DNA from 3 places in the Pseudomonas sp. JDS08PS003 genome. Region 2 is predicted to be linked to each of the others. Evidence: predicted binding sites of a transcription regulator. Region 2 holds the regulator's gene; each other region holds the start of a gene.
The links. Region 2 encodes sigma-54, which starts transcription at its own class of promoters, with help from an activator protein. Its sites were predicted from a motif close to ANTGGCATNNANNTTGCTNT; they were not measured.
Positions count from the first base shown of each region.

Region 1: glnK (P-II family nitrogen regulator) is a predicted target of sigma-54. The motif match lies at 3,397-3,416, and genes of this name have one in related genera.
Region 3: P7C00_RS10210 (CmpA/NrtA family ABC transporter substrate-binding protein) is a predicted target of sigma-54. The motif match lies at 1,746-1,765, and genes of this name have one in related genera.

Region 1 covers NZ_CP120724.1:6,971,092-6,978,252, forward strand. The annotation lists gene P7C00_RS31270 (HAD family hydrolase) at 1-297, shown strand, start outside; gene sutA (transcriptional regulator SutA) at 422-745, opposite strand; gene P7C00_RS31280 (secondary thiamine-phosphate synthase enzyme YjbQ) at 848-1,273, opposite strand; gene P7C00_RS31285 (ammonium transporter) at 1,483-2,820, opposite strand; gene glnK (P-II family nitrogen regulator) at 2,854-3,192, opposite strand; gene P7C00_RS31295 (accessory factor UbiK family protein) at 3,609-3,869, shown strand; gene P7C00_RS31300 (YifB family Mg chelatase-like AAA ATPase) at 4,049-5,542, shown strand; gene P7C00_RS31305 (aldose 1-epimerase family protein) at 5,547-6,761, opposite strand; gene P7C00_RS31310 (TetR/AcrR family transcriptional regulator) at 6,873-7,161, opposite strand, start outside.
Region 2 covers NZ_CP120724.1:1,143,542-1,150,702, reverse strand. The annotation lists gene lptA (lipopolysaccharide transport periplasmic protein LptA) at 1-2, shown strand, start outside; gene lptB (LPS export ABC transporter ATP-binding protein) at 2-727, shown strand; gene P7C00_RS05145 (RNA polymerase factor sigma-54) at 910-2,403, shown strand; gene hpf (ribosome hibernation-promoting factor, HPF/YfiA family) at 2,529-2,834, shown strand; gene ptsN (PTS IIA-like nitrogen regulatory protein PtsN) at 2,847-3,311, shown strand; gene rapZ (RNase adapter RapZ) at 3,314-4,171, shown strand; gene P7C00_RS05125 (HPr family phosphocarrier protein) at 4,188-4,460, shown strand; gene P7C00_RS05120 (ZIP family metal transporter) at 4,490-5,383, opposite strand; gene P7C00_RS05115 (superoxide dismutase) at 5,417-6,028, opposite strand; gene P7C00_RS05110 (hypothetical protein) at 6,030-6,479, opposite strand; gene P7C00_RS05105 (class II fumarate hydratase) at 6,506-7,161, opposite strand, start outside.
Region 3 covers NZ_CP120724.1:2,220,967-2,228,127, reverse strand. The annotation lists gene rmf (ribosome modulation factor) at 286-501, shown strand; gene P7C00_RS10215 (quinone-dependent dihydroorotate dehydrogenase) at 633-1,655, opposite strand; gene P7C00_RS10210 (CmpA/NrtA family ABC transporter substrate-binding protein) at 1,885-3,096, shown strand; gene P7C00_RS10205 (ANTAR domain-containing response regulator) at 3,112-3,687, shown strand; gene P7C00_RS10200 (nitrate/nitrite transporter) at 3,961-5,172, shown strand; gene P7C00_RS10195 (protein kinase domain-containing protein) at 5,180-6,850, shown strand.

The DNA.
Region 1 (7,161 bases), 1.3 Mb from region 2:
CTGGGCCTGGCGGACTACTTCAAGTTCGCACTGTGCGCCGAAGACATTGGCATCGCCAAGCCGGACGCCCGGCTGTTCCATGAAGCCCTGCAGCGCGGTGGCGCCACTGCGGATACTGCTGTGCATATCGGCGATCACCCGGGCGACGACATTGCCGGCGCCCAGCAGGCGGGCCTGCGTGCCATCTGGTTCAATCCTGCGGGCAAGACCTGGGAAGCCGAACGCGCCCCTGATGCCGAGATTCGCAGCCTCAAAGAGCTTCCAGCACTGCTGGGCCGCTGGCACAGCGGTGCCTGATGCGGCTCGTTCTGTAGGAGCGAGCTTGCTCGCGATCGCCGCCATGCGGCGCCATTCACCCGGCACGCGCCCATGAAAAAGCCCGCAGCGACGGCGGGCTTTTTCAGCAAGCAAGTAGCAAGGCTCAGATAGGCCGGCTGCCGTACTTGTTATCAGGCTTCTTGGGCGGATCGGCGACCACATTGGCCTCGACTTCCTGCACTTTGCCGCCACGGGCCAGGAACTCTTCCATGGCACGCGCCAGTGCATCACGCTCCTTGTTCTTGGCTTCGACACTCGGCAGCTCGTCTACCGAGACGGCGGCCTTGGCCTTGCCTTTGGCGGTCGGAGCAGGAACATCACTGCCATCGTCTTCCGCCACATCTTCGGCGGCCGCTTCAAGACCTTCTTCGGTATCGTCTTCGTCACCTACTTCGAGGTCGTCGTTTTCCAGATCATCGTCGCTCATGTTCTACCTCATGACTTGCGAAAAGCAGATTAGTTATAGCCCAGCTGCGCCGACTGTCGAAGGCTGCCGGAAAAAAATCAACGTCCACTGATACTCAGCGGCTTATGCCTCATCACCCTGCAGGGTGGCAAGGACTTTGCGAGCACCGCCATGATCGCGATGCTCGCCCAGATAAACACCTTGCCAGGTGCCTAGCGCCAAGCGCCCCGCCGCTACCGGCAAAGTCAGCTGACAGCCTAGCAAACTGGCTTTGAAGTGCGCCGGAAGGTCGTCCGCGCCCTCGTCGTCATGTTCGTACCCGGCCATGCCTTGAGGCACCAGGGTGTTGAAGAAACGCTCGAAGTCACGCCGTACCGCCGGATCGGCGTTCTCGTTTATGGTCAACGAGGCCGAGGTATGTTGTAGCCATAAATGCAGCAGACCAACCCGACATGCCCTCAACTCGGGCAGGCCGGCGAGCAACTCGTCCGTCACCAGATGAAAGCCCCGGGGCCTGGCCCGCAGGGTAATCAGGGTCTGTTGCCACATACCGTTCTCCACGCTTCGGCGCGCATTCTAGCGCGCTCAGGGAAAAAACAAAGCGCCGAATAATCCTGCTTTAGTGTAAGCATTTGCCCTGCTGGATATCGCCATGGCAAACACGCCAATGCCTATCAGAAAAACCTTTCAGCCTTTCTCAATGACAAACGCCAGGCAAAAAAATGCCCGGCCGGAGCCGGGCTTTTTTTCAGCCGCGATTACAGGTTGTAACCACGCTCGTTGTGTTGCGCCAGATCGAGACCGACCGCTTCCTCTTCCTCGGTAACCCGCAGCCCCATGACGGCATCCAGGACCTTGAGAATGATGAAGGTAACGATCGCGGTGTAGATCACGGTAAAGCCCACACCTTTGCACTGAATCCAGACTTGCGCGGCGATGTCGGTCACGGTGCCGAAGCCGCCCAGAGATGGAGCGGCGAACACACCGGTAAGGATCGCGCCGAGAATACCGCCGATGCCATGAACGCCGAAGGCATCCAGGGAGTCGTCATAACCCAGCTTGCGCTTGAGGCTGGTGGCGCAGAAGAAGCACACCACGCCAGCGGCCAGGCCAATAATCAGGGCGCCCATCGGGCCAACCGTGCCAGCTGCCGGAGTGATTGCCACCAGACCGGCGACCACACCCGAAGCGATACCCAGTGCGCTTGGCTTGCCGTGGGTGATCCACTCGGCAAACATCCAGCCCAGAGCCGCGGCGGCAGTAGCGATCTGTGTCACCAGCATGGCCATGCCGGCAGTGCCGTTGGCCGCAGCAGCGGAACCGGCGTTAAAGCCGAACCAACCGACCCACAGCATGGCTGCGCCCATCAGGGTGTAACCCAGGTTGTGGGGAGCCATTGGCGTGGTAGGGAAACCTTTGCGCTTGCCCAGCACCAGGCAAGCCACCAGGCCTGCGATACCGGCGTTGATGTGGACCACGGTGCCGCCGGCGAAGTCCAGCACGCCCCAGTCCCACATCAGGCCGCCGTTGCCGGACCAGACCATGTGCGCGATCGGTGCATACACCAGGGTGAACCAGACACCCATGAAGATCAGCATGGCGGAGAATTTCATCCGCTCGGCGAAGGCACCGACAATCAACGCCGGAGTAATGATGGCGAAAGTCATCTGGAAGGTGATGAACACCGCTTCAGGGAACAGCGCCGCCGGGCCGGTTACGCTGGCTGGGGTCACGCCCGCCAGGAAAGCCTTGCCCAGGCCCCCGAAGAAGGAGTTGAAGTTGACGACTCCCTGCTCCATGCCCGTCGTGTCGAACGCAATGCTGTAGCCATAGATGACCCACAGAATGCTGATCAGGCCGGTAATGGCGAAGCACTGCATCATCACCGAAAGAATGTTTTTCGACCGCACCATGCCGCCGTAGAACAGCGCCAGGCCAGGAATGGTCATGAACAGCACCAAGGCTGTGGAAGTCAGCATCCAGGCGGTGTCGCCGGAATTGAGGACTGGAGCTGCCACTTCGTCTGCTGCCATGGCCAGGCCAGGCATTACGAGGGACAAAAGGGCTCCTAGCCCTGCGAATTTACGCAGAGTCATATTGTTTTCTCCTGGGGCGTTGGGTTTGGCGGCTTAGATTGCGTCGGTATCGGTTTCGCCGGTACGGATGCGAATAGCCTGTTCCAGATTGACCACGAAGATCTTGCCGTCACCGATCTTGCCGGTGTTGGCGGCCTTGGTTATCGCCTCGATAACCCGGTCAAGATCCTTGTCGTCAATGGCGACATCGATCTTCACCTTGGGCAGGAAATCCACCACATACTCCGCACCGCGATACAGCTCGGTGTGACCCTTCTGCCGGCCGAAGCCTTTGACCTCAGTGACGGTAATGCCCTGCACGCCGATCTCGGACAGCGACTCGCGCACGTCGTCCAATTTGAACGGCTTGATGATGGCAGTGACTAGCTTCATGAAACTCTCTCCCGAATTGGTGGACTTGCCCCAGGAAAACAAACCCGACTCAAGTCTAAGCGCAGTGCCTGGCTTTGTAACGCATCGTCGGCCTTCCTCAGCCAGACCGACGCCAGCTAACCGCTTCTGACGAAACACTCCCCGCTCCGCCTGCCGCACTGCATTCGTCACAGCGACTGCATCAGTGCATGGGTCACCAGGGTCTAAGCAGAAAGCTTGCCAGCTCGGGAAAAATCAGTGATTTCAATCCTTTGCCCAGGGCCGCCCGGGCTTGCCACAAATCGGCACTGCGGATACGCACAATAACGGTGCGTGAGCGCCCGCCCGAATGCGCGAAAAACGTGCAGACCGGGCATCACCAAGCCCTTGAGCCGTGCGTGATACACTGCGGCCCATCTGCTATTCAGGACACTCCCATGCTCGCGCCCAAAGACCTTCTCGATGCCCTGAGCGGCCACGCCTCGCGTTTGCTCAGCGGTGAAACACCTCTGCCTCGCAATGAAATCGAAAGCCAGTTCAAGGCCCTGCTGCAAAGCGGCTTCAGCAAGCTGGACCTGGTCAGCCGGGAAGAATTCGACAGCCAGATGGTGGTCCTGGCCCGCACCCGGGCACGCCTGGAAAGCCTCGAGGCCAAAGTGGCGGAGCTGGAAGCCCGACTCAATCCGACAGCGCAATGAGCTGAACCCGCGATTCGCCGGCAAGCCGGCTCCTACAAACCTGGAGCCGGTTTGCCAACGAAAGCCGTAGCGCCGGTGACATATCCTGTGCGCATTCAAAGCCTCCTCCCGCCAAAGCCCTCATCTATCCTTGCAGCACCGCAGGACGCGGTTCCCGCCGTCTCAAGGAAGATCTCCCCATGTCCCTGGCAATCATCCACAGCCGTGCCCAAGTGGGCGTACAGGCTCCGGCTGTCAGCGTTGAAGTGCACCTGGCCAACGGCCTACCGAGCCTGACCCTGGTCGGGCTGCCGGAAGCCGCAGTCAAGGAAAGCAAGGACCGGGTGCGCAGCGCCATTCTCAACGCCGGATTCAATTTCCCGTCTCGACGCATCACCCTCAACCTGGCTCCGGCGGACTTGCCCAAGGATGGTGGACGATTCGACCTGGCCATCGCCCTGGGCATCCTCGCCGCCAGCGTGCAGGTGCCGGCCCTGGCACTGGACAACATCGAATGCCTGGGTGAGCTGGCCTTGTCCGGCGAGGTGCGAGCGGTGCGCGGTGTGCTCCCGGCCGCGCTGGCGGCACGCAAGGCTGGACACACCCTGCTGGTGCCCCGTGCCAATGCCGAGGAAGCCTGCCTGGCCTCGGGCCTTGAGGTGATCGCCGTAGACCATCTGCTGGAGGCCGTCGCCCACTTCAATGGTCACGCCCCCCTCCCGCCTTACGTCAGCGACGGTTTGCAGGAAAATCACTCGCCCTACCCCGACCTGCGGGAAGTCCAGGGTCAACTGGCCGCCAAGCGTGCCCTTCTGATCGCTGCCGCCGGCGCCCACAATCTGCTGTTCAGCGGCCCGCCCGGCACCGGCAAGACCTTGCTGGCCAGTCGCTTGCCCGGCCTGCTACCACCCTTGCAGGAAGAAGAAGCCCTGGAAGTCGCGGCCATTCAATCGGTGAGCAGCCACAAGCCGCTGCGCCACTGGCCCCAGCGCCCCTTCCGCCAACCCCATCATTCGGCATCAGGCCCTGCGCTGGTGGGGGGCGGCTCGAAACCACAACCGGGAGAAATCACCCTGGCCCATCACGGCGTGTTGTTTCTCGATGAATTGCCGGAGTTCGACCGCAAGGTCCTGGAGGTTCTGCGCGAGCCCATGGAGTCGGGCCAGATCGTCATCGCCCGCGCTCGCGACCGGGTGCAGTTCCCGGCGCGCTTCCAACTGGTAGCCGCCATGAACCCCTGCCCCTGTGGCTACCTTGGCGATCCCAGCGGACGATGCCGCTGCACGCCGGAACAGATCCAGCGCTATCGCAACAAGCTGTCCGGCCCGTTGCTGGATCGCATCGACCTGCACCTGACCGTGGCCCGCGAAGCCACCACCCTGAACCCCGAGCCGCAACCGGGAGACGACAGCGCCAGCGCCGCCGCCCGAGTGGCTCTAGCTCGCGAGCTGCAACAACAACGCCAGGGCTGCGCCAATGCCCATCTCGACCTCCCCGGCCTACGGCGCCATTGCCGTTTATCCACGGCAGACGAACGCTGGCTGGAAGCGGCCTGCGAACGCCTGGGCCTATCGCTACGAGCCGCCCACCGCCTGCTGAAGGTGGCCCGGACCCTGGCCGACCTCGAGCAGGCGGCACGAATCAACCGCGAGCATCTGGCAGAAGCCCTGCACTATCGGCCGAGCACGAATTGAAGGGTCACTCCTTGGACAGATCCACCAACGGCGTGGGGAGCACTTCGGTCTGGCGCCCATCCTGAATCTTACTGACAAGACTCAGGGCATTATCCACAGCGGCCTTGTCTGCCAGCAGGCTGTAGCGGATCTGGAATTGCCGTTGCTCCTTTGCGCCGATGGTCGGCACCAGGTTCAGCGGACGCTGATAGCGACGGTTGTAGGAAAAACTGGTGCCCGGCTCCAGCCCCGTCACATAACCCTGGCCCTGGGTGTCGGTGTTCTTCCACAGCGAGAACACTGGCAACTGCTGGGTATTGAAGCCCAGCGATACGCCGAGGCTGCCCGCCTTGTTATGCAGCACCGCCAGGGTCTCGCCCTGAGTGTCGGCGTAGGGCACGACGTTGTAGACGGTCTCGTCATAGTCACGGGTCGGGCCGCGATAGGTCTGCCAGTCCGCCAGATCGGCCTTGGCCTTGTCGTTGAAGGGCGAGACCTGCTTCACCGGCGCCGCAAACTTCGCCCCCTGCTCAAGGAACGGCGTGCTGAAGTTGCTGTGGTACAGCGCCTGGTACTCCTTGGGATAATCACCGTTGTTGGTCAAGCGATCATTGAGCGTGAAACTGGTGCTGCCGGGCTCGGTGACCAGTTCGGTGGCAACGCTGAAATCGACCTTCTTGAACGCCTGTTCCTTGAGCTCGCCACGCAAGTGAATGGCGTACGGCGGTTTTTCGTCGATGTGCAGAGTGACCTTGCTGGCGGGAATGTTCGCCGCGCGGCCGTGCAGGGTCAGCAGCTCGCCATTGTCCAGCCCAGGGTGCCCGACCCACTCGTAGCCACAGCGCGTCACCAGCTCATTGAAGCCCTCCAGCCAGCCCAGGCCACCGCGGCCATTGAGTTCGATGAACGCCGGGTTGACCACTTCCTTGACCGGTGAATCCCAGCCCAGGCGCACATCGCCCACCGAGGCCTGCAACACATTCATGCCCCGGGTCGGCACCACCGAGAGCTTCATCACGCCATTGTCGATGTCGATGATGCTCACCCCTTCCTGGCGACCGCCATGCAAGGTGCGCAGGGTCACGGAAAAAGGTTGCGGGGTCTTCACCCCCAACTGCTGACTGGTGAGGTGCAGGTTCTGGGCCGCCTTGTCGCTGTCGAGCAACACATAGTCCCAGGCCATGGCGTGGGAAGTGGCGGTCAGCGCAGCGAGGGTGACAAGCAGTTTGAGGGAGGTCATGGAAAGGTGCCCTTATTGGAGTTGTAATGGATTTATAGCGCTGAAGAATCGTTTCAGCAAGCTGCAAAATCGCAGTACGACTACCAGATCCAATCACTCCCGCTCACCCCCTCAGTCCTGGAAACCCAGCAGCAATCCCGCCACCTCCAGAACTTCATCCAGGGCAGCCGCGGCGGCCTCGGGCGAGGCCCGCAGCAGCAGGTCATCGGCGTAGCCCATGGCCTGGGCGAAGAGCTGCCGCGCCACCCGCTCGGGGCTGGCACAGCGAAACACTCCGGACTGCACACCACTGTCGACGATCGTTGCCAGCATCTGCTGCCACTGGCCGTTGATCTTCAGGTAGGCCTCGGCCAGCTCCTCGTCATGCATGGCCTCGTCCCAGGCATCCAACCACAGCGCC
Region 2 (7,161 bases):
AATGGCAACTCTGAAAGCTCAGCACCTGGCCAAGAGCTACAAGAGCCGCCAGGTCGTGCGTGATGTCAGCCTGTCCATCGACAGCGGCCAGATCGTCGGCCTGCTCGGCCCCAACGGCGCCGGCAAGACCACCTGCTTCTACATGATCGTCGGCCTGGTCCAGGCCGATCAGGGCCGCGTCCTGATCGACGACCTGGATGTCAGCCACCAACCGATGCACGGTCGCGCTCGCGCCGGCATCGGCTACCTGCCCCAGGAAGCTTCGATCTTCCGCAAGCTGTCGGTGGCCGACAACATCATGGCCATCCTCGAGACCCGCAAGGAACTCGACAAGGCCGGCCGTCGCCAGGAACTGGAAAGCCTGCTGCAGGAATTCCACATCAATCACATCCGCGACAACCTCGGCATGAGCCTGTCCGGTGGTGAACGCCGCCGCGTGGAAATCGCCCGCGCCCTGGCCACTGCCCCCAAGTTCATCCTGCTGGACGAACCCTTTGCCGGCGTGGACCCGATCTCGGTCGGCGATATCAAGCAGATCATCCACCACCTGAAGGCCAAGGGCATTGGGGTGCTGATCACCGACCACAACGTCCGCGAAACCCTGGACATCTGTGAAACCGCCTACATCGTCAATGACGGGCAACTGATCGCCGAAGGCGACTCCGAGACCATCCTGGCCAACGAACTGGTCAAGGAAGTCTACCTGGGCCATGAGTTCCGCCTGTAAAGGCTGAGGTGTCGGGCTAGATGCCAGAGCGCCAGGAACAATAAATCCCTACAAATTTTATTGTTACAGCGCTCTAGGCAAACACTTCAGTTTCAGGCATATAATTTGCTTATGTTTGGCGCTCCGGCGCCCTGTAGTGGATGGCGCATGTGCGCCGGCAAATAAGGTGTTAAGCCCCTGCCATGAAACCATCGCTAGTCCTGAGAATGGGCCAGCAGCTGACGATGACACCGCAGCTGCAACAGGCCATCCGCCTGCTCCAATTGTCGACCCTGGACCTGCAACAGGAAATCCAGGAAGCCCTGGAGTCCAACCCGATGCTCGAACGCCAGGAAGATGGCGAAGACTTCGACAACAGCGACCCCTTGGCCGACAACACAGAGTCCAAACCCAACACCGAGATCCAGGAACCCTCCTACCAGGAAACCGCCCCCACGGTGGATAACCTCGAGGAAGGCGAATGGAACGAACGCATCCCCAACGAACTGCCGGTGGACACCGCCTGGGAAGACGTCTACCAGACCAGCGCCAGCAGCCTGCCCAGCAGCGATGACGATGAGTGGGACTTCACCACTCGCACATCGGCCGGCGAGAGCCTGCAAAGCCACCTGCTCTGGCAATTGAACCTGGCGCCGATGTCGGATACCGACCGCCTGATCGCCGTGACCCTGATCGATTGCATCAACAATCAGGGCTACCTGGACGAGACCCTTGAAGAAATTCTCGAGGCCTTCGATCCGGAATTGGACATCGAACTGGACGAGATCGAAGCCGTCCTGCACCGCATCCAGCAATTCGAGCCGGCCGGCATCGGCGCCCGCAACCTGGGCGAATGCCTCCTGCTGCAACTGCGCCAACTGCCAGCAAAAACTCCCTGGCTGAGCGAAGCCCAGCGCCTGGTCAGTGACTACATCGACCTCCTGGGCAGTCGCGACTACAGCCAGCTGATGCGCCGCATGAAGCTCAAGGAAGACGAACTGCGTCAGGTCATCGAACTGGTGCAGAGCCTCAACCCGCGCCCGGGCTCACAGATCGAATCCAGCGAAGCCGAATACGTGGTCCCGGACGTCATCGTGCGCAAGGACAACGAGCGCTGGCTGGTGGAATTGAATCAGGAGTCCGTGCCACGCCTGCGGGTCAACGCACAGTACGCCGGCTTTGTTCGCCGCGCCGACACCAGTGCCGACAACACCTTCATGCGCAATCAGTTGCAGGAAGCTCGCTGGTTCATCAAGAGCCTGCAGAGCCGCAACGAAACCCTGATGAAAGTCGCCACTCAGATCGTCGAGCACCAACGGGGCTTCCTGGAGTACGGCGATGAAGCCATGAAACCTCTGGTTCTGCACGACATCGCCGAAGCTGTGGGCATGCACGAATCGACCATTTCCCGTGTGACCACGCAAAAATTCATGCATACCCCCCGGGGCATATATGAACTGAAATACTTTTTCTCCAGCCACGTCAGCACCTCCGAAGGCGGCGAATGCTCGTCCACGGCGATCCGCGCGATCATCAAAAAACTGGTGGCTGCGGAAAATCAGAAAAAGCCGTTGAGTGACAGCAAGATCGCTGGTTTACTGGAGGCACAAGGCATTCAGGTAGCCCGTCGTACCGTCGCCAAGTACCGCGAATCCCTTGGGATCGCGCCTTCCAGCGAACGGAAGCGGTTGATGTAGCCGCCGGGCTGGCCACAGCGTTTCAGAGTGTGTTTGAAACAGGTCGAAAGTCGGTTTCAAACGCGGTCTAGGTGGCAGGCAACCCAGCCTGCCGCGTTATGCACTGGCAACGAAGGAGAAGCTGTATGCAAGTCAACATCAGTGGACACCAACTCGAAGTGACTGAACCTCTGCGCGCTTACATCGGCGAGAAACTCGACCGGCTGGAGCGGCACTTCGACAAGATTACCAATGTGCAGGTCACCATGGCTGTCGAGAAGCTGAAGCAGAAAATCGAAGCCACCCTGCACATCCACGGTGGGGAGGTCGTCGCCAATGCAGAACATGACGATATGTATGCCGCAATTGACCTGCTCACGGACAAGCTTGACCGCCAACTGAAAAAGCATAAGGAAAAGCAACTCCACCTTCTCCAAGGCACGGGTCGCTAACACTCCCCTCCCATGATCCGACTTGAAAGCATCCTGACCCCCGGCCGTTCCTTGGTGAACGTGCCGGGCGGCAGTAAAAAACGCGCCCTCGAACAAATTGCCAACCTGATCAGCCGCGAAGTGCCTGATCTGGAGATGCAGGATGTCTTCGAGAGCCTGATCGCCCGTGAAAAACTCGGTTCCACCGGTTTTGGCAACGGCATCGCCATTCCCCACTGCCGCCTCAAAGGCTGCGAGTCGCCTATCAGTGCGCTGATGCACCTGGACGCTCCAATCGACTTCGACGCCATCGACGGTGCCCCTGTGGATCTGCTGTTCGTCCTCCTGGTTCCGGAAGCCGCTACCGACGCACACCTGGAACTGCTCCGGCAGATCGCCAGCATGCTCGATCGCAAGGAAGTCCGTGACCGACTGCGCAGTGCCACCAGCAATGAAGCCTTGTATCAGGTTGTCCTGGACGAGCAAAACGGTCAGTAATCATGCGCTTGATCATTGTCAGCGGCCGCTCCGGCTCAGGTAAAAGCACCGCCCTCGATGTTCTTGAGGACCACGGCTACTACTGCATCGACAACCTTCCCGCCGGCTTGCTGCCCGAGCTGGCCGAGCGCGCGTTGATTCACACGGAACTGGCACAACCTCTGGTGGCGGTTTCCATCGACGCCCGAAACCTGCCCAGCCATCTGTCGCGCTTCCCCGAGTTGCTGGAAGAAGTACGCAGCCGGCATATCCAGTGCGACGTGCTCTATCTGGACGCCGACGAGGAAACCCTGCTCAAGCGCTTCTCGGAAACCCGGCGGCGTCACCCGCTGAGCAGTGCCAATCGCTCGCTGGCCGAAGCCATCCACGATGAAACCCAGCTGCTGGGCCCCATCGTCGATCTGGCCGACCTCAAGGTCAACACCACCAATCTGAACCTCTACCAACTGCGGGACACCATCAAGCTGCGCCTGCTGAACCAACCCGAACCCGGGACTGCGTTCCTGGTGGAGTCTTTCGGTTTCAAGCGCGGCATGCCGGTGGACGCCGATCTGGTATTCGACGTGCGCTGCCTGCCCAATCCGTATTGGAAGCCCGAACTACGCGCCCAATCCGGGCTGGACGCACCTGTGGCCGAATACCTGGCCGCACAGCCCGATGTCGAGGAAATGTTCCAGGACATCTCCAGCTATCTGCTCAAGTGGCTGCCACGTTTCGCTGCCAGCAATCGCGCTTATGTAACCATTGCCATTGGTTGCACCGGCGGGCACCACCGCTCCGTGTACCTGACCGAGCGCCTGGGCCAGGTCCTGCAAAAATCCCTGAAGAACGTCCAGGTTCGCCACCGCGACCTTAGCTGAAAGGATCTACCCCGCGATGCCAGCTCTGGAAATCGAAATCATCAACAAACTGGGCCTGCATGCCCGTGCCTCAGCCAAATTCGTCGGCGTAGCGGGGCAGTTCCCCTGCCAGATCCGCGCCGGCAGGAGCCCGGAATCCATGGTGGACGGCAAAAGCATCATGGCCATGATGATGCTCGCCGCAGGCAAGGGCACCAAGATTCATCTGAAGACCGAAGGCGAGCAGGAACAGGAAGCGCTGAATGCGCTGGTGGCATTGATCAACAACTACTTCGACGAGGGCGAGTAAGCCCCTCCGGGCCACTCGCCAAGCGCCCCTCAGGCGAGCGCCGTATCCATCACCATCATCAGGCAAAAGCCGATGCACAAGCCGAGGCTGGCGAGCTTTTCGTGACCATTGCGACGGGACTCGGGAATCACTTCGTGAGTCACCACCAGCAACATGGCTCCCGCCGCCAGGGCCAACCCCAGCGGCAGCAGCACCTGCGCCAGACTCACCAACCAGGCACAGAGCAAGGCAAAGACCGGCTCCACCAAACCTGAAGCGGCGCCAATCAGGAATGCCCTGACCCGCGACATCCCCGCCCCCGCCAGCACCAGTGCGATCACCAGTCCCTCCGGCACATCCTGCAGGGCAATCCCCATGGCCAGGCTGTCCGCATCTGCCATGCCGCCCCCTGCCGACACCCCCACCGCCATGCCTTCCGGAATGTTGTGGGCAATGATGGCGAAGACAAACAGCCAGATGCGTGGCGCAATCACCGGATGTTCCGCCGTGCCGACCAGGACTTCGGGGCTCGCGCCCGAGACCTTGCGATCCACCAGGAACAAACCAAAGGCACCCAGCATGATGCCGGCGCAAACCAGGCCACTGGAGCCCCAGGCAGACAAACCCAAGTCTTGAGCGGCGGCAATACCGGGAACGATCAGCGAAAACGCCGTCGCCGCCAGCATCACCCCAGCGCCAAAACCCAGCAACGTATCGCTCACGGCCATCGGCATTCTGCGGATCACCAGCACCGGGACCGCCCCTAGTGCCGTGCCCAATGCGCAGATCGAGCCACCCTGCAAGGCGCGCAACAACCTTGGTTCCAGATTCAGCCAGCTCAGCCCTTGAGCCACCAGCAACGCGGTCCCCGCCAACAGCAACAGCGAACCGAAGGCATAACGAAACATCCGTCCGCTGCTGATCGCCAGTGTTTCAGTGCCCATAATCGGCCTTAGATCTTGTTATGAATGGAGGTATCAGGCCATCGCGGCCTGATAGCGTTGCGCGACTTCCGGCCAATTGATCACGTTGTAGAACGCATTGATGTATTCCGGCCGACGGTTCTGATAACGCAGGTAGTAGGCGTGCTCCCACACGTCCAGACCGAGAATCGGCGTGTTGCCATTCATCAGCGGGCTGTCCTGGTTACCGCTGCTTTCCACCACCAGTTTTTTCTCCGGAGTCACGCTGAGCCAGGCCCAGCCACTGCCGAAGCGGGTCAGCGCAGCCTTGGTGAACGCCTCCTTGAAGCTCTCGAAACCACCCAGTTGCTGCTCGATTGCCTGACCCAGGGCACCCTCGGGCTTACCGCCACCTGCTGGGGTCATGACCGCCCAGAACAGCGAATGGTTAGCGTGGCCTCCCCCTTGGTTGATCACCGCGGCCCGAAGTTTTTCCGGCAGTTGCTGGACACTGGCCACCAGTTTCTCGACTTCCCAGCTCGCCCATTCAGTGCCCTCTACAGCGGCATTGAGATTGTTGATGTAGGTCTGGTGGTGCTTGCTGTAGTGAATCTCCATGGTTTGCGCATCGATGTGCGGTTCCAGCGCGTCATAGGCATAAGGCAGTGCAGGCAAGGTAAAGGACATATCAATGGGCTCCGTAAGAGGGGCTGTCGGCTAGCGGGCTGTCGGCTGACAGGCCCGCGACGTTGCTGTCCAGCAAACGATGAGTACGGGGGTACTCACCGTGATCACCGATGAAATTCAGCAGTTCGACGTAGGTCTTGCTGCTCTGGCGCAAAGCCGCTTCGCGCAAGGCAGGGCTGAGGCGGTTGTCCTGCATGGTTTGCAGCAAGCGCTGATGGATCGCGCAGAGGTACTCCGCGCTCTCCTCCGGTTGGTTCAGGCGCAAATGCAGGTCTGCCAGGTTGTGATGGGAAATCACACAGGCTGCCACCGCCTCGTCGGCATCCCCCCAGCGCTCGAACAACACCTGGGCCAAGGCCAATGCCTGCAGGTAGAACTCGCGAGCGTCCACCAGTTCGCCCTGCATAAAGAGACGATTGGCCCTTTCGATCGTGCGTTTCCAGTGCTCCATGGTGAGCCTCCAAAGCGGTGTTGGAATTACACGCCGCCTGCGGTGAGTTTTTCCGGGTCCAACAGGACCTCAAGCTGGCTGCGTGGCAGATCAGTGAGTTCAAGCGCCACGTCGATCACCGGGCGACCTTGCTTGTAGGCGGTCTTGGCGATTTCTGCGGCCTTCTGATAACCGATGATCGGGTTCAGAGCAGTCACCAGGATCGGGTTGCGTGACAGCGCTTCCTTGAGCTTGGGTTCGTTGACCTTGAAGCTGGCAATCGCCTTGTCCGCCAACAGGCGACTGGAGTTGGCCAGCAGCTCAATACTGCCGAGCAGGTTCTGGGCGATGATCGGCAGCATCACGTTGAGCTCGAAGTTGCCCGACTGCCCGGCCACGGTGATGGTGCTGTCGTTACCAATGACTTGGGCTGCGACCATCGCCACGGCTTCCGGAATCACCGGATTGACCTTGCCCGGCATGATCGAGGAACCCGGCTGCAGCCCCTCCAGCTCGATTTCGCCAAGCCCCGCCAATGGGCCGGAGTTCATCCAGCGCAGGTCGTTGGCGATCTTCATCAACGACACCGCAGTGGCCTTGAGCTGGCCGGATACCGTGACCGCCGTGTCCTGTGAGCCGATCAGGGCGAACAGGTTCTTGCCCGGGGTGAACTGCACCTGGGTCAGCTTGCTCAACTGCTGAC
Region 3 (7,161 bases), 1.1 Mb from region 2:
ATCATCTAGTGAGAGGCTGATTACAGCGGGCTTTGCCTGACAAACAGGCTAAAAAACCCGCCCCGGCTTATGGCCTGGACAGCATTTTCGTTACGTCCTTATGACAAAACGATCATTCACTTGCTGTGACCTATTGGTTAGAACTCAACACAGGTTGGCGCCGCAATGGCGTCAACATCAAGGCTCGCGACGCCGGCAGCGAGCACCAACGGCAGAGACAATCTGCCCGACCTCAGAAGAAGGTCGACGGGACATAAGACAGTCAACAAGTGAGGGAAACACCCTATGAGAAGACTAAAGCGTGATCCGTTGGAAAGAGCATTTTTACGCGGATATCAGTATGGCGTTAATGGCAAGTCCCGTGAGCTTTGCCCATTTACTCTACCGTCGGTACGCCAAGCCTGGATTAACGGCTGGCGAGAAGGACGCGGCGACAACTGGGACGGTATGACAGGCACTGCGGGCATCCACAGACTCAACGAACTTCGCGCTGTCGGCTGATCAGGGCACATTCCGACACCTAAAACTTGAATAGATGACGACTTAACCACGCACGCCCCATCCGGGCGGCGGGCTTCGGCCCAGGGGCTCCTTCGAGGAGCCCTTTTTTATGCCCGCGCTTGCGCCCGTTCTTATCGGCCCATGGCCGCGATAGCATCCACCGACTCGCGAATCAACGCCGGCCCCTTATAGATGAAGCCCGAATACAGCTGCACCAGGCTGGCGCCCGCGGCGATCTTCTCAGCCGCGTGCTTGCCTTCAGTGATGCCGCCCACGGCAATGATCGGTAAACGGCCGGCCAGCTCAGTCGCCAGTACCTTGACCGTATGGGTGCTCTTGTCTCGCATCGGCGCGCCGGATAGACCGCCCGCCTCGTCGCCATACTCCATGCCTTCGACGCCTTCACGGCTCAGGGTAGTGTTGGTGGCGATCACTGCGTCCATGCCGGTTTCCAGCAGGGCGCGGGCCACTTCCAAGGTTTCCTCGTCGCTCATGTCCGGGGCAATCTTGATGGCCAGCGGCACACGCTTGCCGTGGATTGCGGCCAACTCCTGCTGGCGCTGGCTCAAAGCCGCCAGCAGCTGCTTGAGGGACTCGCCGAACTGCAGGCTGCGCAAGCCCGGGGTGTTGGGCGAGCTGACATTGACCGTGACATAGCTGGCATGGGCATAGACCTTGTCCAGGCAGATCAGGTAGTCATCCACCGCTCGCTCTACCGGCGTGTCGAAGTTCTTGCCGATATTGATCCCCAGCACGCCCTTGTATTGGGAGGCAGCGACCCGCGCCAGCAGATTATCGACCCCAAGATTGTTGAAGCCCATGCGGTTGATGATGGCTTCGGCCTGAGGCAGACGGAAGATCCGCGGCTTGGGGTTGCCCGGCTGCGGACGCGGGGTGACGGTGCCGATTTCGACGAAGCCAAAGCCCAGTTGAGCGAAGCCGTCGATGGCGGCGCCGTTCTTGTCCAGACCGGCAGCCAGACCCACCGGATTCGGAAACTCCAGGCCCATGACCTGCACCGGCAACTGCGCCGGCGCCTTGCACAACAGACCGTTAAGGCCCAAACGCCCGCCCGCACCGATCAGGTCCAGGGACAGATCGTGGGAGGTTTCCGGGGAGAGTTTGAACAACAGCTGGCGGGCCAGGGTATACATGGGCGGGATGAACTCGGTTGGCGGCGAATAAGGCGCCGATTATAGCCGCGCCCGGGGCTTGCAGGCGAGGCGCAGAATGAAATCCCCGGCAATGGCATATGCCTTGCACCCACTTGCTTCATCAGACCTGCGCCAATGGCGGTCCAGGTTCAAGGACAACGGCGTCGTCACCCGCACGGGCTTTGCCTGACCAGTGGGTACGACGCTTTTTTATGCAAGGTGCCAAGCCATGACTGAACACCCCAACTCCGCGCTGGCCTGGGTCAACGGCAGCGACGCCCCGGAAAAGTCCGCCATCAACCTGGGCTTCATGGCCCTGACCGATTGCGCCTCAGTGGTGGTCGCCGCCACCCAGGGCTTTGCCCAGCCCTACGGGCTGACCCTGAACCTCAAGCGCCAGAGCTCCTGGGCCGGGCTGCGGGACAAGCTGGTGAGCGGCGAACTGGACGCAGCCCACAGTCTGTACGGCCTGATCTACGCCGTGCACCTGGGCATCGGCGGGACCCATGCCTGCGACATGGCCGTGCTCATGGGCCTGAACCAGAACGGCCAGAGCATCAACCTGTCCCGGGAACTGCAGGCCCTCAAGGTGACCAGCCCTGATGCATTGGACCGCCATGTGCACCAAAGCCGGGCACGACTGACCTTCGCCCAGACCTTCCCCACCGGTACCCACGCCATGTGGCTGTACTACTGGCTGGCCAGCCAGGGTATCCACCCGCTGCAGGATGTCGACAGCGTGGTGGTGCCGCCGCCGCAGATGGTGGCTCATCTGCAGGCCGGGCGCATCGACGGGTTCTGCGTCGGCGAACCCTGGAGCGCCAGTGCAGTGCAGCAGGATCAGGGCTTCACCCTGGCCACCAGCCAGGCGATTTGGCCGGATCACCCGGAAAAAGTCCTTGGCTGCACCCGTGCCTTCGTCGAGCAATACCCCAACACCGCCCGGGTCCTGGTGATGGCGATTCTCGAAGCCAGCCGCTTTATCGAGCAAAGCCCGGAAAACCGCCGCAGCACTGCCCAGTTGCTGAGCGCCGCCGATTACCTGAATGCACCGCTGGACTGCATCGAGCCGCGGCTGCTGGGGGATTACGCCGACGGCCTGGGCAATCGCTGGCAGGACCCCCACGCCCTGCGCTTTCACCACCATGGCGCCGTCAACCTGCCCTACCTGTCCGACGGCATGTGGTTCATGACCCAGTTCCGGCGCTGGGGCCTGCTGCGTGAGGACCCGGATTACCTGGGCGTCGCTCGCCAGGTGCAGCAGCTTGAGCTGTACCGCGAAGCCGCCACCGCGCTGGGCATCGCCGCCTGGGGCCAGGACATGCGCAGCAGCCAGTTGATCGATGGCAAGGTGTGGGACGGTTCTCAGCCTGCCGCCTATGCCCGCAGCTTCCGCCTGCATGCGCTGAACGACACCCCTCCCCTTGTTGCCCAGCGCTGACCGGAGCCCGCGAACATGCTGCGTATCCTGCTGATCAACGACACCGCGAAAAAAGTCGGAAGGCTCAAGGCCGCCCTCAGCGAAGCCGGTTTCGAGGTGATTGACGAATCCGGCCTGACCATCGACCTGCCGGGCCGCGTCGAAACGGTGCGTCCGGACGTGATCCTGATCGATACCGAGTCACCCAGCCGCGATGTCATGGAGCAAGTGGTGCTGGTCAGCCGCGATCAACCACGACCCATCGTGATGTTCACCGATGAACACGATCCGGGGGTGATGCGCCAGGCGATCAAGTCCGGGGTCAGCGCCTACATCGTCGAGGGCATCCAGGTCCAGCGCCTGCAACCGATTCTCGACGTGGCCATGGCACGTTTTGAAAGCGACCAGGCCCTGCGCGCGCAACTCCAGGCCCGGGACCAGCAACTGGCCGAACGCAAGCGCATCGAGCTGGCCAAGGGCCTGTTGATGAAGATGAAAGACTGCGACGAAGAACAGGCCTACACCCTGATGCGCCGCCAGGCCATGAGCAAACAACAGAAGCTGATCCAGGTCGCGGAACAGATCATCGCCATGCAGGAACTGCTGGGCTGACCCCCGCCCCGTAGGAGCCAGCTCCTGAGCCAGTTCCTGCCGCCGGTGTCGACCGGGGTTGGCGCGGCTCTTGCTATCAGATCCACAACGGTAACCAACGGCGGTTGCCCCACCTACGACAAAGACGTCGCGCACCCTGCTCGCCCTCAACGAGCCGGGTGCCGACGTTTTTTCGTTTTGGCCCCATTGACCGGGGTCGGTGGCGCGGCCGTGGCGGCGCTCCACCTGCAAGCTCATGACGACTCCAACGATTCTTATCAGCTGAGGTGCGCGATGAATTCAAGCTTCTGGAAATCCGGCCACACCCCGACCCTGTTCGCGGCCTTTCTGTATTTCGACCTGAGCTTCATGGTCTGGTACCTGCTGGGGCCCCTGGCGGTGCAGATCGCCGCCGACCTGCACCTGAGCACCCAGCAACGCGGGCTGATGGTGGCCACGCCGATCCTTGCCGGCGCGGTACTGCGCTTCATCATGGGCCTGCTGGCCGATCGTCTGTCGCCCAAGACCGCTGGCCTGATCGGCCAGGTCATCGTCATCGGCGCCCTGTTCGGCGCCTGGAAGCTGGGCATCCACAGCTATGAGCAAGCGCTGCTACTGGGGGTATTCCTCGGCATGGCCGGCGCCTCCTTCGCCGTAGCCCTGCCCCTGGCGTCGCAGTGGTATCCGCCACAACACCAGGGCAAGGCCATGGGCATCGCCGGTGCCGGCAACTCCGGCACCGTGTTCGCCGCACTGATCGCTCCGGTGCTGGCGGCGGCTTTCGGTTGGAGCAATGTCTTCGGCTTCGCCCTGATCCCGCTGATCCTGACACTGGTGCTGTTCGCCTGGCTGGCGAAGAACGCCCCCGAGCGGCCGCGAGCCAAATCCATGGGCGACTACTTCAAGGCCCTGGGGGACCGCGACAGCTGGTGGTTCATGTTCTTCTACAGCGTGACCTTCGGCGGTTTCATCGGCCTGGCCAGCGCCCTGCCCGGTTACTTCAATGACCAGTATGGCTTGAGCCCCGTCACCGCCGGCTACTACACCGCCGCCTGTGTCTTCGGCGGTAGCCTGATGCGCCCTCTGGGCGGCGCCCTGGCCGACCGTTTCGGCGGTATCCGCACCTTGCTGGCGATGTACAGCGTGGCGGTGATCTGCATCGCCGCCGTGGGTTTCAACCTGCCCAGTTCCTACGCTGCCCTGGCCCTGTTCGTCTGCACCATGCTGGGCCTCGGCGCTGGCAACGGCGCGGTGTTCCAACTGGTACCGCAACGTTTTCGCCGGGAAATCGGGGTCATGACCGGGCTGATCGGCATGGCCGGCGGCATCGGCGGCTTTGCCTTGGCCGCCGGCATGGGCGCGATCAAGCAAAGCACCGGCAGCTATCAACTGGCGCTGTGGCTGTTCGCCAGTCTCGGGGTCCTGGCCTGGTTTGGTCTGCACGGGGTCAAGCGCCGCTGGAGAACCACCTGGGGCTCCGCCGCCGTGACTGCGGCGCGAGTCTGAGCGCGCCATGGGCCTGCAACTGAGCCACGCCGAGGCCAGCGCCACCGGACCGCGGGCGGAGAATCAGGACGCCTTGCGCCGGGTCACCCCGGCGCCGGATCTGGCGGCGAGCAAAGGCCTGCTGTTCGCCATCGCCGATGGCGTCAGTCAGTGCGCCGACGGCGGCCTGGCAGCGCGTTCGAGCCTGCAGGCCCTGGCCCTGGATTACTACGCCACCCCGGAAACCTGGGCCGTGGCCGAGGCCCTGGAACGCCTGCTGACCGCTCAGAACCGCTGGCTCCAGGCCAACGGCGGCGGTCAGCCCCTGCTCACCACCCTCAGCGCCCTGGTGCTGCGGGGCCGACGCTTTACCCTGGCCCATGTTGGCGACTGCCGGGTCTACCGCTGGCACCAGCAGCAGTTGCAACGCATCAGCGAGGACCACGTCTGGGATCAGCCGGGTATGCAGCATGTGCTCAAGCGTGCCCTGGGCCTGGACCAGCATCTGGTGCTGGACTTCCTCGATGGCGAACTGCGCCAGGGGGAAAGCTTTCTGATGCTCAGCGACGGGGTCTGGGCCACCCTGGGCGACAGCGCCATCGCCGCCATTCTGCGGGACCAGCCCGACCTGGACAGTGCGACACAGACCCTGGTCAACGCCGCGCACCTGGCCGGTAGCCAGGACAACGCCAGCGCGCTGCTGGTGCGGGTCGACGAGCTCGGCGAAAGCAGCCTTGGCGATGCCCTGCTGCACCTGCGGCAATGGCCCTTGCCGCCGGCGCTGAAACCCGGGCAGCGCTTTGAGGGCTGGCAGGTCGAGGCGCTGATCAACCAGAGCCAGCAATCCCTGCTGTACCGAGTACGTGACGAGCAACACCAAGCCTGGCTGCTGAAAACCCTGCCCGAAGCCCTGCATGACGATCCCGGCGCCTGCCAGGCGCTGCTGTCCGAAGAATGGCTGCTGCGGCGGATCGCCGGCCGCCACTTTCCCCAGGTACATGGCAGCCCTTCGCGCCAGCACCTGTATTTCCTGATGCGCGAATACCCCGGCCAGACCCTGGCACAACTGTTCCAACAACACGGCCCCCTGCCCCTGGCTCAGTGGCAGTCCCTGGCCGAGCGCCTGTTGCGGGCCGTGGGCCTGATCCATCGGCGGCAGATTCTGCACCGGGACATCAAGCCGGAAAACCTGCTGTTGGGGGACGATGGCGAACTGCGGGTGCTGGATTTCGGCCTGGCCTACTGCCCGGGCCTGTCGGCCGACCCGGCGCATTTGCTGCCCGGCACCCCGAGTTTCATCGCCCCGGAAGCGTTCAATGGCGAACCGCCCAGCCCACAGCAAGACCTCTACGCAGTGGGCGTGAGCCTGTACTTCCTGCTGACCGGGCACTACCCCCATGGTGAGATCGAAGCCTTCCAGCGTCCGCGCTTCGGCGTGCCGACCAGCCCCAGCCGCTATCGCCCGGACCTGCCGGAATGGCTGGAGCAGAGCCTGGAGCGCGCAGTGGCCAGCACCCCGGCACAGCGCTATGAAACCGCCGAAGAATGGCTGCTGGCACTGGAACAGGGCGAACGCCGCAGCCTGAACAGCCGACCCCGGCCCTTGCTGGAACGCGAACCGCTGAAGGTCTGGCGCGGCATCGCCCTGGCCGCCCTGCTGCTCAATCTGCTGCTGGTATTGCTGTTGCTGCATCGCTGACTGCCACTGCGGCAGCGCCTAGCAGTACCGAAAGTGGGCGTGGCGCCTCGATTCGGTGCAGCGCTCAACATCGGCCAGGACGAAATCTGTGCCTGAGCCCGGTAAAACCGCGCCCTCGGCAACTTGGCACAAGCGCTGCATTAGATCAGGCAACAGACATAAAGCCCGGCCTTCAACGACGAAGGCAGGCTTCCCGAGAGAACGGGATCGGACAAAGGCGTCCTCGTCAGGCCACTGACGGGACGCCTTTTTTGTTTGCGCGCATTTTGTCGAGCCAGGCCTCACTGACCCTGCCTGAGCTCCGGAGAAGC